One region of the Diaphorobacter limosus genome, then DNA from elsewhere that is predicted to be linked to it. Evidence: riboswitches for the same ligand, from Rfam matches in the RefSeq annotation. Region 1 holds a riboswitch; each other region holds the start of a gene.

Region 1 (5,076 bases):
GCCGAACCGCCGGCCGCTGCAGCGGCCGAGGCCCCAGCCCAGGCCGAGACGCAGCCGGCCCCCACCTGGTGGTGGGTGTTGTTCTCGCTGCTGGGGGCGGTCACGACCCTGTTCTACCTGTTCCTGAGCTTTGCCCGGCTTGAAATCTTCAAGATGCTGCTGAGCTCCTTCTTCCCGCTGATGATGCTCATCCTGGCGGTGCTGGGCTCCATCGTCTCCGGCCTGGCCACGCCCACCGAGGCGGCGGCCATGGGGGCGCTCGGCGGCTTTCTGCTGGCGGCGGCCTACCGGCAGCTGACCATGGACGTGCTGCGCGAGTCGGTCTACCTGACGGCCAAGACCTCGGCCATGGTGTGCTGGCTGTTCGTGGGCTCGGCCATCTTTTCAGCCGCCTTTGCGCTGCTGGGCGGACAGGAAGTGATCGAGAAATGGGTGCTGTCCATGAACCTCACCAAGGTCGAGTTCATGGTGCTGTCCCAGATCGTCATCTTCCTGCTCGGCTGGCCGCTGGAGTGGACGGAGATCATCGTGATCTTCATGCCCATCTTCATTCCACTGCTGAGCCACTTCGGGGTCGATCCGCTGTTCTTCGGCCTGCTGGTGGCGCTGAACCTGCAGACCGCCTTCCTGTCACCACCCGTGGCCATGTCGGCGTTCTATCTGAAGGGCGTGGCGCCGCCGTATGTGACGCTGAACCAGATCTTCCTGGGCATGCTGCCCTTCATGGGCATACAGATCCTGGCCATCGTGCTGCTGTATGCCTGGCCGTCCATAGGCCTGTGGCTGCCGCAGCTGCTCTACAAGTAAGGCCAGGGGCCGTCGCCTGTGATCAGACCATCTGATACCAGGCGCAGCCCTCCTGCCCGATGCTCACCCTGGCCTCGCCACGCGCCACCAGGTAGTTGAGATGGGCCACGCTCTCGCCCGTGGCCAGGCTCATCTGCATGTTGTCCGCGGTGACCGGGCGGGAAAACAGCGCGCCATAGACATCGACCACGCGCTGCGGTTGCCGCAAGGCCTCTCGCAGCCTGTCGAGCGCCCGATGCTGGCTGTCGCGCAGCGCGGCAATGCGCCGATGCAGGCCCCGGAAGGGCTGGTTGTGCGATGGCAGCACCAACACATCGTCGGCCACGCTGCGCTCGAGCTTTTCCAGCGACTCCAGCCAGTCGGCCAACGGGTTGGCATCGGGCTCGGCCGGAAACACCGAGACGTTGGACGAAATGCCGGGCAGCACCTGGTCGCCCGAGATCAACAGCTTCAGCTCGGGGCAGTACAGGCAGGCATGCTCGGGCGAATGGCCCGTGCCCACCACCACGCGCCAGCGCTGCTCGCCTATACAGATCTCCTCGCCATCGCGCAGGCGCCGGTAGCTGTCGGGCAGCGCATAGATCAGCTTGCCAAAGCCGCCAAAGCGGGTGCGGTAGGTTTCGATCGCCTCCTCGCCCCAGCCGGCACGCTGGTAGAACTGGATGGCATCATCCGGCGCCTCGCGCCCGGTATCGACACTCAATGCGCGGCAGCTCAGGTACTCCAGGCGGCTGATCCACAGACGGCAGCCGAACTTGCGCGTCAGCCAGCCGGCCATGCCGATATGGTCGGGGTGCATGTGGGTGACGAAAACACGCGTCACCGGCCCATCGAGCACCCCCGCAAACAGCTGGCGCCAGGCACCCGCCGTGTCGGTGGACCAGATGCCGGTATCGACCAGCGCCCAGCCATCGCCATCACGCAAAGCCCACAGGTTGATGTGGTCCAGCGCAAACGGCATGGGCATGCGCAGCCACCATACGCCCGGGGCCAGTTCTTTGGCGTCGCCTACCACGGGCGCAACGCCGCATGGGTAGACCAGGCCGTTCTTGTCCGTCACCACTTCTTCAGCCATTGATGCCACTACCGACCTTCATTTTTGTTACCAACTGGCAGCTTATCGGAAAACACCAGGACGCATTGCCCAGCCTGTCGCGCAAGGTAGAATTGCCGGCTGTCAGGAGAGAGCCCCCTGTGGGGCCGCCGAAGGCGCAGGCAACAGCCAAAACGCTCAGGCAAAAGGACTGACGACACGCCCGCGATTGCTGCGGGCGTTTCCTTGCTGGAGAGAGGCGCCCCAACCGGTTTCGGGCGTCCACCGAAGGAGCAAACCCTGCCATCCGGGGTGAATCTCTCAGGTAAAGAGGACAGCAGGGCAAACACCATGGTGCGTTGCGCCATGGCCCGCATTTGCCCTGGAGACATGCCTTGTCCGACACCGAACTGCTGACCACCCCCCTGAACGCCCTGCACATCGAGCTGGGCGCCCGCATGGTGCCCTTTGCCGGCTACTCCATGCCCGTGCAGTACAAGAGCGGGCTGATGGCCGAACACCAGCACACGCGCCAGGCCGCCGGCCTGTTCGACGTCTCGCACATGGGCCAGCTCAAGCTTATCGGAGCCGACGCGGCGGCGGCGCTGGAGTCTCTGATGCCGGTGGACGTGCAGGGCCTGGCCGAAGGCAAGCAGCGCTACGGCCTGCTGCTCAACGACGAGGGCGGCGTGATCGACGACCTGATGTTCTTCAACCAGGGAAACGACACCTGGTTCCTGATCGTCAACGGTGCCTGCAAGCTCACCGACATCGCGCATATCGAGACGCATATCGGCAACCGCTGCCAGATCGTCACCCTGCCCACCCAGGGCCTGCTGGCGCTGCAGGGGCCGCAGGCGGTCACGGCCCTCTCGCGCCTGGTGCCGGGCGTGGAAAAGCTGGTCTTCATGAGCGGCGCCAGCTTCGCCTGGAATGGCGCCGAGCTGTTCATCACGCGCAGCGGCTACACCGGCGAGGACGGCTTTGAAATCTCCGTGCCCGGCGACCACACCGAGGCCCTGGCACGCGCCCTGCTGGCCCAGCCCGAGGTGAAGCCGATTGGCCTGGGCGCGCGCAATTCGCTGCGCCTGGAGGCCGGCCTGTGCCTGTACGGCAACGACATCGACAGCACCACCACTCCGCCCGAGGCGGCGCTGAACTGGGCCATCCAGAAGGTGCGCCGCACCGGCGGCGAGCGCGCTGGCGGCTTTCCGGGCGCGGCCAAGGTGCTGGCGCAGATCGACAACCCGGCCAGCCTGACGAAGAAGCGCGTCGGCCTGATCGCCAAAGAGCGCGTGCCGGTGCGCGAGCCGGCGGTGCTGGAGAACCTGGACGGCCAGCATGTCGGCCATGTCACCAGCGGCCTGCTCTCGCCCACGCTGAACCAGCCCATCGCCCTGGCCTACGTGCAGCCCGAGTACGCCCAGCCCGGCACCGAGGTGTTTGCCATGGTGCGCGGCAAGCCCGTGGCCATGGTGGTCTCGCCCACGCCCTTCCTGCCCCCGCGCTACCACCGCGGCTGATTTTTTCGGTTTCGCTACACCGGCAGCGCGGCTACAGTGCGCGCTGCCCCTTCTCACAACTTTTTTTATCGGAGCATCGCCATGAGCATCCAGTTTTCCAAAGACCACGAGTGGGTCAACAGCGCCGACGCCAACGCCGCCGTGGTCGGCATCACCGTACATGCGCAGGACGCGCTGGGCGACGTGGTCTTCGTCGACCTGCCCGCCGTGGGCGCCACCTTTGCCCAGGGCGACGTGGCCGGCGTGGTCGAGTCGGTGAAGGCCGCGGCCGACGTCTACATGCCGGTGAGCGGCGAGGTCGTCGAGGTGAACGAGGCCCTGCGTGACGATCCTTCGCTGGCCAACTCCGACCCCATGAACGCCGGCTGGTTCTTCAAGGTCAAGCTCTCTGCCCCCGCCGAGCTGGACGCGCTGATGGACGAAGCGGCCTACAACGCCTTTGCCGCCAGCGCGTGATGAGCGTTGAGCGTTGAGCGTCCCCTCAGACGCTCAACGCCAAATGCATCACCCAAAAATATGAGCTGCCCGCGCTGATCCAGCAAGGGCTACCAGCCAATCTGACCTGAACCCACCCCATGCCTGCCCTGCCCCTCTCCGCGCTGGAAAACCACGCCGAATTCCTGCCTCGTCATATCGGTATCGATAGCGCTGACGAGGCGCTGATGCTGTCCGTGATTGGCGAGGCCTCGCGCCAGTCGCTGGTGGCCTCCATCGTGCCGCGCTCCATCGCGCGCGCCAGCAGCATGGACTTGCCCGCGCCCTGCACCGAGGCCGAGGCGCTGGCCGAGTTGAAAACAATAGCCGGCAAGAACCGGGTGCTGAAAAGCTTCATCGGCCAGGGCTACTACGGCACGCACACGCCGGGCGTGATCCTGCGCAACATCCTGGAAAACCCCGCCTGGTACACCGCCTACACGCCCTACCAGGCCGAGATCTCGCAGGGCCGCATGGAGGCCCTGGTCAACTTCCAGACCATGGTCACCGACCTCACGGGCATGGACATCGCCAACGCGTCGATGCTGGACGAAGCCACGGCCGCCGCCGAGGCCATGACGCTGGCCAAGCGTTCCGTCAAGGCCCGGGGCAACAGCATCATCGTGAGCGGCGACTGCCACCCGCAGACCATCGAAGTCATTCAAACCCGCGCCGCGCCGCTGGGTTTCACCGTCAAACTCGTGCAGTCCGAGGCCGAGTGGAACGCCGCCATCGCCAGCGACGACTACTTTGCCGCCCTGCAGCAATACCCCAGCTCCAGCGGCTGGCTGGCCGACTGGCAGGCATCCAGCGACGCCATCCACGCCAAGGGCGCGGCCTTCATCCTGGCGGCCGACCTGCTGGCACTGACCCTGCTCAAGGCCCCGGGTGAGATGGGCGCCGACATCGTCATCGGCACCACCCAGCGCTTTGGCATGCCCATGGGCGCAGGCGGCCCGCACGCCGGCTTCATGGCCTGCAAGGACGCCTTCAAGCGCTCCATGCCCGGGCGCCTGGTGGGCGTGAGTGTGGACGTGCACGGCCAGCCCGCCTACCGCCTGGCATTGCAAACGCGCGAGCAGCACATCCGCCGCGAAAAGGCCACCAGCAACATCTGCACCGCGCAGGTGCTGCCCGCCGTGATTGCCAGCATGTACGCCGTCTACCACGGCGCTGCAGGGTTGACCCGCATCGCCCAGCGCGTGGCACGCCTCACCGCCATCCTGGCCGCCGGCCTGA
Region 2 (5,076 bases), 1.0 Mb from region 1:
GGCGCTGGCTTCGCGCTACAGCGAGCTGGTGCCCGACGCGCGCCTGCGCAAGAAGGTGTTCGCGGCCATAGAGCAGGAATGGCAGCGCACGGCCGAGGCACTGACCCGCATCACCGGCGAAAAGCAGCGCCTGGCGGCCAACACGGCGCTGGCACGCTCGATACGCCACCGCTTTCCGTACATCGACCCGCTGCACCACCTGCAGGTCGAGCTGATACGCCGCTGGCGCACCGGCCAGGGCGACGAGCGGGTGCAGACGGGCATCCACATCTGCATCAACGGCATTGCGGCGGGGTTGCGCAATACCGGGTGAGCTTGCGCACCATCAGCAAACCGGCCGCGCAAGGCCCTTGTTGGTTGCGTCCACGGTGCCCAGCAGGTTCTTCCAATAGCTGGGCAGGGCAGACCAGGGGCTGCCGATGGCCTGGTCGGTGACGTACACCAGGCCCGTGTTCATGCGCGGCCGGTTGGCGTCGGTCACCAGCTTCTGCATTTCGGAACAGGTGCTGGCGGTATGCACGAGCATGCCCTGGGCGGTGTTCTGCCTGTCGTAGACCCAGGTGTTGGCGGGCTGGGGGTCGGCGCCTTGGTAGCTGGTGGCGGGCCCGGTGTAGGTCACCAACATGTCGGCCAGGCCGGCATAGCTGGGGGCCGGGTAGGCGCCGGGGTTACCGATGACCTTCAGCCCCTTGTCATTGGCGTAGGCGTAGATGCCCTGGAAAAAGGCCCTGCGGCTGTCATCGGTGGCCATGCCGTCCAGAAAAATGCCGTCAAGTTGCCCGGGGTAGAGGGCGATGTACCTGTCGATGGTGACGGAGACGTCGGTGCTTGAAATCGCCGCATTGGCACCGCCGCCGGTGGCCACGTAGCCAAACACCTTGGCGCGGGGTTGCGCGGTCTTGAGCGCGGTGATGGCCGTGATGAGCTTGTCGTCGGCCTTGGTGATGGCGGCGGTCATGGTGCCGTTGCTGGCGTTGTCCGGCTTCACGATGACATTCATCGCCACATCGGGGTAGCTGGTGGCGCCGTCGGTGAGTGCCGTCCAGGCTGCCGCATTGGAGCCGGCGCTGAAGTAGGCGGGCACCAGCAGTTCCAGCCTGTTGGGCACGGCGCGCACATAGCCGGCAAAGGTGGCGGCGGCGGTGTTGTTGGCCGCGGCCGTGGCCGTGATGCGCACGGCGCCTGTGGGCGTCGCGGTGGGGATGCTGAGCGACGTGGCTGCCAGCCCGCTGCTGTTCGTGGCGACCTGCACCGGGCTGACGCTGCCGGCGGTGGTCGTGAACGTAACCGTGAGGTTGTTGGCGTTGCTGCCATCGAGGCCTGCCTGGACGTTCAGTGCGCTGCTCAATGTGCCCCTGTCGAAAACGTTCGCTTGGGCGTTGGTGATGAAGCTCAAGCTGACGATGCCCGACGGCGGTGGGGGTGCTGGCGTGGTTGGGGCGGTGGATTTCTCCGTCCCGCCGCCGCAGCCCGCCAAGGCGGCAGTCAAGGCCAGCAGAGACGCGATGTGCGATGTGGTGTGCATGGTGGTCATGAGGAGGAAGGTGGATTCCCGCGGTGTTGCATTCATGTTGCTGTTGTGACCGCATGCTAATAGTGCTTGAGGCATCGAAACCGCCGCTTTGAACGGGAAACCCGGCGTTGTTGTGTCGATTGCCCCGGGACTCCATCCCTATCATCGGGATCATGTTTTCATCCATCCACCGCGCCTCGGTTCATGCGGCTGTGCTGGCGGCGACTCTGCTGGCCGGTTGCAGCAACCTGGACGTCCCGCGCGCCGACAACTACCCGGCCACCGGGCAGAAGAAAGCGCGTGCCGTGCATCATTGGGATGTGCTGGCCGACGACGTGGCCGCACGCGTGGCAGAGAAGACGGCCGCCTGGCCCGAGGGTGGACAGCCCATCCATGTCACGGTAGCCGACAACTCCAGTTTCAACCAGGGCTTTCTTAAGCTTCTGCGGGTGCGCCTGCTCAATAAGGGGGTGGCACTGTCCACCGGGCCGTCGGCGCTGGAGCTGGAGGTTCAGACGCAATTGGTGCAGCACCAGGCAGGGGTTCCAAGCAACCTGCCTATTCCAACGCCCTGGACTCTGCTGGGCAGCGGCGTAGGTGTGTGGCGTGATTGGGAAACGCATTACTCCGATCGTGTCTTGCTGCCAGGCGTGGCCACCGCCATCGGCCTGGGGGCGGGTCTGGCCATGGATCTGGCCCAGCGCCACACCCAGGGCGCCGCGGCGGGCGGCCCCACGCGCACCGAGGTGCTCATCACCACCACCCTCAAGACCCAGGATCGCTATCTGGCGGGGTCGGCAGACATGTACTACATCGAACGTGCGGATGCGGCGCTCTACCAGCCCGAGCTGCCGCCGCCGGCGCCTGCGCCGCTGCGCACCTGGAAGGTGGTGGCGCCATGAAACGCCGTGCGGCCCTGGCTGCCGCTGTGCTGGCATGCGCCTGCGCGTTGCAGGGTTGCGCGCAGTATTACTACGGCGACCGGTCCGCAGTGGCGCCGGTTGACCTGGTGGCCAGCAATCATGGGGCTGCCGATGCCTTGCTGGAGCAGGTGGCGCTGAATGCCGAGCAGCCCGTGCTCGTGTCCACCGTGGTGCAACTCGATCGGCTGGGCGAATCCTCGCGCCTGGGGCGTTTGATCTCCGAGCAGCTGGCCGGCCGCCTGGCCCGGCGCGGCCTGCGCGTGACCGAGCTGCGCCTGCGCGAGACGCTGGCCCTGCGGCCACGCCAGGGTGAGTTGCTGCTCTCGCGCGAGGTGGGCGAGGTCAGCCAGGCGCAGGCCGCCCAGGCCGTGCTGGTGGGAACCTATGCGGCCGCCTCTCAGGCGGTATACGTGAGCCTCAAGCTCGTGAGCCCGCATGGCAATGCCGTGCTGGCGGCGCATGACTATGCGCTGCCCATGGATGGGAATGTGCGCGGTCTGCTGGTCGGGGAATATTGAAGCGATCGTCGGCAGGCCTTGGATGCATGGGGCAAGGCCGCCACGGCTGCAAACGGCGCTATGATCGCGCGCATTGGTCGGGAGAGACCGCTGGGCATCCCAACCCAGTGGCGCCGAAGGAGCAACCGCCCCGGAAACTCTCAGGCAAAAGGACCGGCCAGTTCATGACACTCTGAAGAGCGGGCGGATTCGTCATCCTCCCCACCGCAGGAGCAAGCACCCCGCAGCGGCGCGGGTGCGAATCTCTCAGGTTCCAAACAGAGGGGGCGTGCGGCATGCATGTTGCCGTCGCACTCCACCCTTCCGACGTTTGGAGCTTTCATGAAATCAATCGCTGTCATCGGCGGTGGCATCACCGGCGTTACCTCGGCCTACGCGCTTGCCAGGCGCGGCTTTTCCGTCACCCTGTTCGAGCAGCATCGCTATGCGGCGATGGACACCTCGTTTGCCAATGGCGGCCAGCTGTCTGCCTCGAATGCCGAGGTCTGGACGCACGGCTCGACCATCCTCAAGGGCCTGAAGTGGATGTTGCGCGGCGATGCGCCGCTGCTGGTCAACCCGCGCCCGACCTGGCACAAGCTGTCGTGGTTTGCCGAGTTCATTGCCCACATACCGAAATATCGAGAGAACACCATTGCCACGGCACGCATGGCGATTGCCGCGCGCCAGCACCTGTTTGCCTGGGCCGAGGCCGAGGGCGTGGAGTTCGATCTGAAAAAGCAGGGCATCCTGCACATCTACCGTGATCGCAAAGGCTTTGATCATGCGGGCCAGGTCTCCAGGCTGCTGGCCGCCGGTGGACTGGAGCGGCGTGCCGTGACGCCCGAGGAAATGCGGCAGATCGAACCCACGCTGGCGGGCGATTTCTTTGGTGGCTACTTCACCGAGAGCGACTCCACCGGCGACATCCACAAGTTCACCACCGGCCTGGCTGCGGCGTTTGAACGCCATGGTGGGCGCTGCCTGTTTGGCGCGCTGGTCAAGGGCGTGGCCAGCAATAGCGGGGGCGCAACCGTTGACTTCGAGTGCGACGGCGTCACGGAGCGCCGGCATTTCGACGCCATGGTCGTCTGTGCAGGCATTGGCAGCCGTGCGCTGGCCACGCAGCTGGGTGACCGCATCAACATCTACCCGGTCAAGGGCTATTCCATCACCGTCAATCTTCTGGATCAACCGAGCCAGCAGGCCGCGCCCACCGTGAGCCTGCTCGATGATGAGACCAAGCTGGTCACCAGCCGCCTGGGACAGGATCGGTTCCGGGTGGCTGGCACCGCGGAGTTCAATGGCGCCAATCGCGATATTCGCGCCGACCGCATCCAGCCGCTGATCAACTGGGTGAACCAGTGCTTTCCGGATGTCAGCACGCGCCAGGTCGTACCCTGGGCCGGCTTGCGTCCCATGACGCCGAGCATGCTGCCGCGCGTGGGCCCGGGCGCCCGGCCGAACGTGTTCTACAACACCGGCCATGGCCACCTGGGCTGGACGCTGTCGGCCGCGACGGCGGACATGCTGGCCGACATGGTGTGCGCCGCAAGCCGTGCGCGCAGCGCCAGCGTGGTGGCCGTGGGCCAGGCGCCGCTGGCGCAGGAGGGCTAGTCTTTTATCAGTGCAGGGTCAATGCACCTGCGCTCTTGCTCTTGCCGGCGCGTGCCGGCGGGTTGCACAGGCCGCAGGTGTAGTGGCGGTTCTCGTACAGCTCGGTGACGAACTGGCCGCTGCACTGCGAGCATTTGGTGCGCGTGAGCATGCCGGCATCGACGAACTTGATCAGGCGCCAGGCGCGCGTGAAGGACAGCAGGGGCTCGATCTCGGCGGCCGCCACCTGCTCGTTGTACAGGCGGTAGGCCTTGGTCAGCAGCTCCACGCTGTCCAGGCTCACGCCCTTGGACAGGTACTCGTAGATGTTCAGGAACAGCGAGCTGTGGATGTTCTCCTGCCAGGTCAGGAACCAGTCGGTGGAAAACGGCAGCTGGCCCTTGGAGGGCGACTTGCCCGCGATCTCCTTGTACAGGCGGATCAGGCGCTCGTACGACAGCGTGGTCTCGGACTCCAGCACCTGCATGCGGGCGCCCATCTCGATCAACATGGCGGCGCGTTCGATTTGCTTGGACTCGTTGAGGAC
Region 3 (5,076 bases), 400 kb from region 1:
GCTGCTTCCGACAAACCAGCACCTTTACCGATCAGGGTGTGTGCAGACAAGCAGTACTGGCAAGCGTTGGTTTGGCCCACGGCCAATGCGATCAACTCGCGCTGGGCGGCGCTCAAGCGGCCTTTGCTCAGTGCGTCGGAGAAAGCCAGGTAGCCGTTCAGGGCGGCTGGAGCCTGGGCGAAGGTGGCAAACAGGTTGGGTACCATGCCGAGCTTGGCCTTGACGCCGTTGAGGGTGGCTTGGGTGGTGGCGTCGGCTTGGGCAAGTGATACAGGTGCGATACGTGTCATGGTGAAACTCTCGTTTTGAATGGCTGTGCGACATGCACCAGTGAATTGTGCGATACGTATAATCACTGAAAGTACAAGAAAGCATACCCAAAGTATCAAGCGCCGCCATGGACCGACTTTCACCTTTGTTTGCCCGCTCGGTGCCCAGCGCACGCGTGTTCTATTCGGGCAACCTGTGCCAGATCTCCGCCTTTGAGGCCGAAGCTCATGTGGGCCATGTGCATTTGATGCGCAGGGGCACCATGAGCGTGATCGACCGGCATGGGCGCGCCAGCAGGGTTGAAGAGCCCAGTTTGTTGTTTTTCCCGCAGAGTTCTGCCCACCGGCTGGTGCCCGATAGCGCCGACGGTGTTGACCTGGTGTGTGCGTCTGTCGATCTGGGCGACGAGGCCCGAGGCGCGCTGATCTCTGCCATGCCCGAGGTGCTGGTGATTCCGCTGAACCAGTCGTCCAGTCTTTCACCCGCGTTGGACCTGTTGTTCCAGGAAGCCTTTGACGAAAAGTGTGGTCGGCAAGCTGCGCTGGACCTGTTGATGGAATACCTGCTCATCTTGTTGCTGCGCCACCTGCTTGACATTTCATCGGTCACCACCGGCATCCTGGCGGCGCTGGGCGACCCACGTTTGTCCAAAGCGGTCACGTCCATGCACGACCGGCCCGGCCATGCATGGACGCTGGAATCGTTGGCCGAAACCGCAGGCATGTCGCGCGCACGCTTTGCCAATCACTTTCGAGAGGTGTCGGGCCTGACCGCGCTCGACTACCTCACGGCCTGGCGCATCACAGTAGTCAAGGGTTTGCTCAAACGAGGCAAGCCGCTCAAGTCCATTGCGCCCATGGTGGGTTACGCCAGCGCTGTAGCGCTTACCCGCGCTTTCACCCACCGCGTCGGCATGCCGCCACTTGCCTGGCTGCAAACGCACACCGATCAGGACTGAGGCTGCCCCATGCCAGTTGCCATGCGGGTTTGATGCATGCCTGCGGCCACGACGGACACACCGCAATGCTGCTGGCTGCGGCCGAACATATTGCAAAGTCCACCACGTTTGATGGCACGCTGAATTTGATCTTTCAGCCCGCTGAAGAAAGCTTGGGGGGGCGCGCAAGATGATTGAAGACGGCCTGTTTGACCGCTTCCCCTGCGACGCAATCTTTGCCATGCACAACCTGCCGGGCTTTCGGCCAGGTCAGTTGTTATTGCGCGAAGGCGCAACCATGGCGTCCAGCGAAAACATTCTGGTGCACATTGAAGGTAAAGGCGGCCATGGTGCCATGCCGCACCAGAGTGCTGACCCGGTCGTTGCGGGTTCGGCAATTGTCATGGCGCTACAAACCATCGTTTCACGCAACGTACCCCCACTGCACATGGCCGTGATCACGGTCGGCTCTTTTCAGTCGGGTGTGGTCAACAACGTCATCCCCCAAAACGCCACGTTAAAGCTTAGCGTACGGGCGCTGGATCGGGATGTGCGAGAGTTGTTGCGCAATCGCATTGTGGAGCTCGTTGAGTTACAGGCGAAAAGTTTTGGCGTGACCGCAAAAGTCGAGTTTTTGCCCGGTTACCCGGTGCTGGTCAATACCCCTATTGAGACGGGAATAGCCCGCGAAGTGGCGGTGGCGTTGGTAGGCGCAGATAACGTGGTGCTCCAAACTGAACCGCTCACCGCCAGTGAAGACTTCGCCTACATGCTCGACAAAGTGCCAGGCAGCTATCTATTCATCGGGAATGGCGATGCAACTAACGGAGGTCACGGGGCCTGCATGGTGCACAACCCCAATTACGATTTTGAAGACCGCAACATACCTGTGGGTGCTGCGTTCTGGGTCGCGTTGACTGAGCGCTTTCTGGCGTAGTTTTTTTATGAAATTCAGATCGGGAGAGATCGCGTTAAATCGCGACGCCGAAGGAGCAACCACCCCGGAAACTCTCAGGCAAAAGGACCGGTTTGAATCGTTGATATCTCTGAAGAGTTGCTGGTCTTAGTCACCCGGCACACCGCAGGAGCAAGTGGTTGCATTGAACACGATGGACCACGAATCTCTCAGGTTCTAAACAGAGGGGGTGCACCAGCCATGCACAGGGCTTGTTGGTGCTCAACACTTTGACGTTTTTGAAAGCTCATTCACTATGAAAACAATCGCAGTTATTGGCGGCGGCATCACGGGCGTCACAACAGCTTATGCCTTGGCAAAACGCGGCTTTTCCGTTACCTTGTTTGAACGCCATCGCTATGCTGCGATGGAAACATCATTCGCAAACGGAGGGCAACTCTCTGCATCTAATGCAGAAGTTTGGACGCATTGGTCCACCATCCTCAAAGGGCTAAAGTGGATGCTCAAAAGTGATGCGCCGCTGCTGGTCAACCCAGCACCTACGTGGCACAAACTCTCCTGGTTTGCAGAGTTCATTGCTGCGATGCCCCATTACGAGCGCAACACGGTTGAGACAGCTCGCTTAGCAGTCGCAGCCCGCAAACACTTGTTTACTTGGGCGCAGGAAGAAGGCATTGATTTCGACCTGAAGAAGGAAGGCATCCTGCACATTTACCGTGACAAAAAAGGGTTCGACCATGCAGGCAAAGTGTCAGTCATGCTGGCCAAGGGGGGCCTACCTCGCTATGCCGTGACCCCAGCTGAAATGAAAGCCATCGAGCCGACATTGGCAGGCACCTACTACGGTGGCTACTTCACTGAGAGCGATTCCACGGGAGACATTCACAAATTCACCAATGGACTAGCAAATGCGGCATCACGACTCGGCGTGCACACGCTGTATGGTCAAGATGTGACGTCGATTCAAAGCGATGGCCAACAAGCTGTCATCACCGTGACACAACAAGACGCCACCCCAAGCCTGCATACCTTTGATAGCGTGGTGGTGTGTGCAGGAGTGGGCAGCCGTGACTTTGCAGCTCAGCTAGGCGATCGCGTGAACATCTACCCCGTCAAAGGCTACTCCATCACCGTCAACTTGAACGATGAAGAAAGTCAATTGGGTGCCCCCACCGTGAGCTTACTGGATGACGAAACCAAGTTGGTCACCAGCCGCTTAGGCCTCAACCGTTTCCGCGTTGCAGGCACTGCCGAATTCAATGGCGTGAACCGTGACATTCGCGCAGACCGCATCCGCCCATTGATTGAATGGGTGGAACAATGTTTTCCCCGCGTTAACACACGCTCTGTAGTGCCTTGGGCAGGCTTGCGCCCTATGATGCCCAACATGATGCCTCGGGTGGGTCAAGGTAGAACTCCCAATGTTTTTTACAACACCGGGCATGGGCACTTGGGTTGGACGTTATGGATGCCCTGAACAACCCATCCCCAGGCGTGCTACGCCTGGGCTATTTTTCAGATGGTGCAAACTTGAGTTGATTTCGGCAGTTTCCCCTGCCTTTTTGCCCTTGAAACAGGGCTTTTTGCCGCTTTTGGCGGCCCGCGCCCTGTTTTCGGGCGCACTCATCCCCGTGCTCCTTGCTGCTGCATCAACTGATGGCGCGCCATCCACAGGTTCGAGAGCGCAAACAACGTCACGATCTGCAGGGTGTTTTTCTTCAGACCTCGGTAGCGCACCTTGGTGTAGCCAAACTGGCGCTTGATGACGCGAAACGGGTGCTCCACCTTGGCGCGGATTTGCGCCTTCACGCGCTCGAGCTGATCGACCAGGGCATCTACGGCACTGCGTTCTTTGTCCAATGCCTTGCGTTTGGCCGGCCCCATGGCAACGTGCCACGGCACGTCTTTGGGCGCATCGGCGCGTTTGTCCGCTCCCTGGTAGCCAGCGTCACCAAAGACCTGCACCTCCTGTCCGTGCAGCAGGCTGTTGCCTTCGACCACGTCGCCGACGTTGCCCGAGGTGCAGCGCACGGTATGCACCAGGCCGCTGTCGGCGTCCACGCCGATATGGGCCTTCATGCCGAAGTACCACTGGTTGCCCTTCTTGCTCGAATGCATCTCGGGGTCTCGCGCCTTGTCTTTGTTCTTGGTTGAGCTCGGCGCGGCAATCAAGGTGGCGTCCACGATGGTGCCTTCCTTGAGCTGCAGGCCTTTGGCGCACAGCAGGTCGTTGACGGTGGCCAGCATCTGCTCGGCCAGCTTGTGGCGCTCCAGGCGGTGGCGAAAGCGCAAGATGGTGCTCTCGTCAGGCAGCCGCCCGTGGGCATCGAGCTGGGCAAAGTCTCGGTACAGGGGCGTGTCAAACAAGGCTTCCTCCATCCCCAGGTCCGACAGCTTGAACCACTGCTGCAAGAAGTGCAGGCGCAGCATGGTCTGCAGCTCAAAGGGCGGGCGCCCGTTCCTGCCCTGGGGGTAGTACGGGGCGATCAGCTGCACCAAGTCTTGCCAGGGCACGACTTGCTCCATCTGTTCGAGAAAGACTTGCTTGCGGGTCTGGCGCGTGCTCAGGTTCAGGGCGAGGCCAATTTGCTTCATAGATGCTGAGGATGCCAGCGGTGGCTGACAGCTACCAGACAAATGGGGAGGTTTTGCAGGATTTCCTTATCAGCCGTGACAGCTGAGCTGGTGTCAGACACCATCGTCAAAGCTGCAGCAAAGAAATCAGGATATTCAATGAACTTGCATGCAGTTGCTGCTGGCAACATTTAGAGTTCAAAATAATAAGCAGTAGGGGTCTTGCGGCTCTCTACTGCTTTTTTTCTTAACTTAGTTGGTGATTTTCTAAAAAATTAAACAACCTCATCATTGGTTATAGTTTTTTAACATTCAAGCCCGCCAAGCCGGCAGTTGCCAGTTGCGCCACAGTGCCAGTGCGCGAAGGCACACAGTAACA

Evidence for each region. Region 1 has a riboswitch for glycine ahead of gcvT (glycine cleavage system aminomethyltransferase GcvT). Riboswitches for the same ligand answer to the same signal wherever they lie in the genome.
Region 2: linked by a shared signal. The riboswitch ahead of P4826_RS00845 (D-amino acid dehydrogenase) and the one ahead of gcvT (glycine cleavage system aminomethyltransferase GcvT) in region 1 are both predicted to bind glycine.
Region 3: linked by a shared signal. The riboswitch ahead of P4826_RS03850 (D-amino acid dehydrogenase) and the one ahead of gcvT (glycine cleavage system aminomethyltransferase GcvT) in region 1 are both predicted to bind glycine.

What each region holds. Positions count from the first base shown of each region.
Region 1 is NZ_CP136921.1:1,178,175-1,183,250, forward strand. It holds gene P4826_RS05725 (TRAP transporter large permease) at 1-807, shown strand, start outside; gene P4826_RS05730 (MBL fold metallo-hydrolase) at 830-1,882, opposite strand; glycine riboswitch at 1,976-2,064, shown strand; glycine riboswitch at 2,080-2,188, shown strand; gene gcvT (glycine cleavage system aminomethyltransferase GcvT) at 2,299-3,363, shown strand; gene gcvH (glycine cleavage system protein GcvH) at 3,445-3,819, shown strand; gene gcvP (aminomethyl-transferring glycine dehydrogenase) at 3,939-5,076, shown strand, end outside.
Region 2 is NZ_CP136921.1:159,717-164,792, forward strand. It holds gene ppc (phosphoenolpyruvate carboxylase) at 1-313, shown strand, start outside; gene P4826_RS00830 (spherulation-specific family 4 protein) at 326-1,525, opposite strand; gene P4826_RS00835 (hypothetical protein) at 1,687-2,415, shown strand; gene P4826_RS00840 (FlgO family outer membrane protein) at 2,412-2,954, shown strand; glycine riboswitch at 3,023-3,120, shown strand; gene P4826_RS00845 (D-amino acid dehydrogenase) at 3,276-4,550, shown strand; gene flhC (flagellar transcriptional regulator FlhC) at 4,558-5,076, opposite strand, start outside.
Region 3 is NZ_CP136921.1:777,971-783,046, forward strand. It holds gene P4826_RS03835 (carboxymuconolactone decarboxylase family protein) at 1-290, opposite strand, end outside; gene P4826_RS03840 (AraC family transcriptional regulator) at 398-1,228, shown strand; partial or broken gene P4826_RS03845 (amidohydrolase) at 1,231-2,144, shown strand; glycine riboswitch at 2,155-2,244, shown strand; glycine riboswitch at 2,245-2,357, shown strand; partial or broken gene P4826_RS03850 (D-amino acid dehydrogenase) at 2,419-3,588, shown strand; gene P4826_RS03855 (IS5 family transposase) at 3,747-4,718, opposite strand; gene P4826_RS03860 (trimeric intracellular cation channel family protein) at 5,010-5,076, opposite strand, start outside.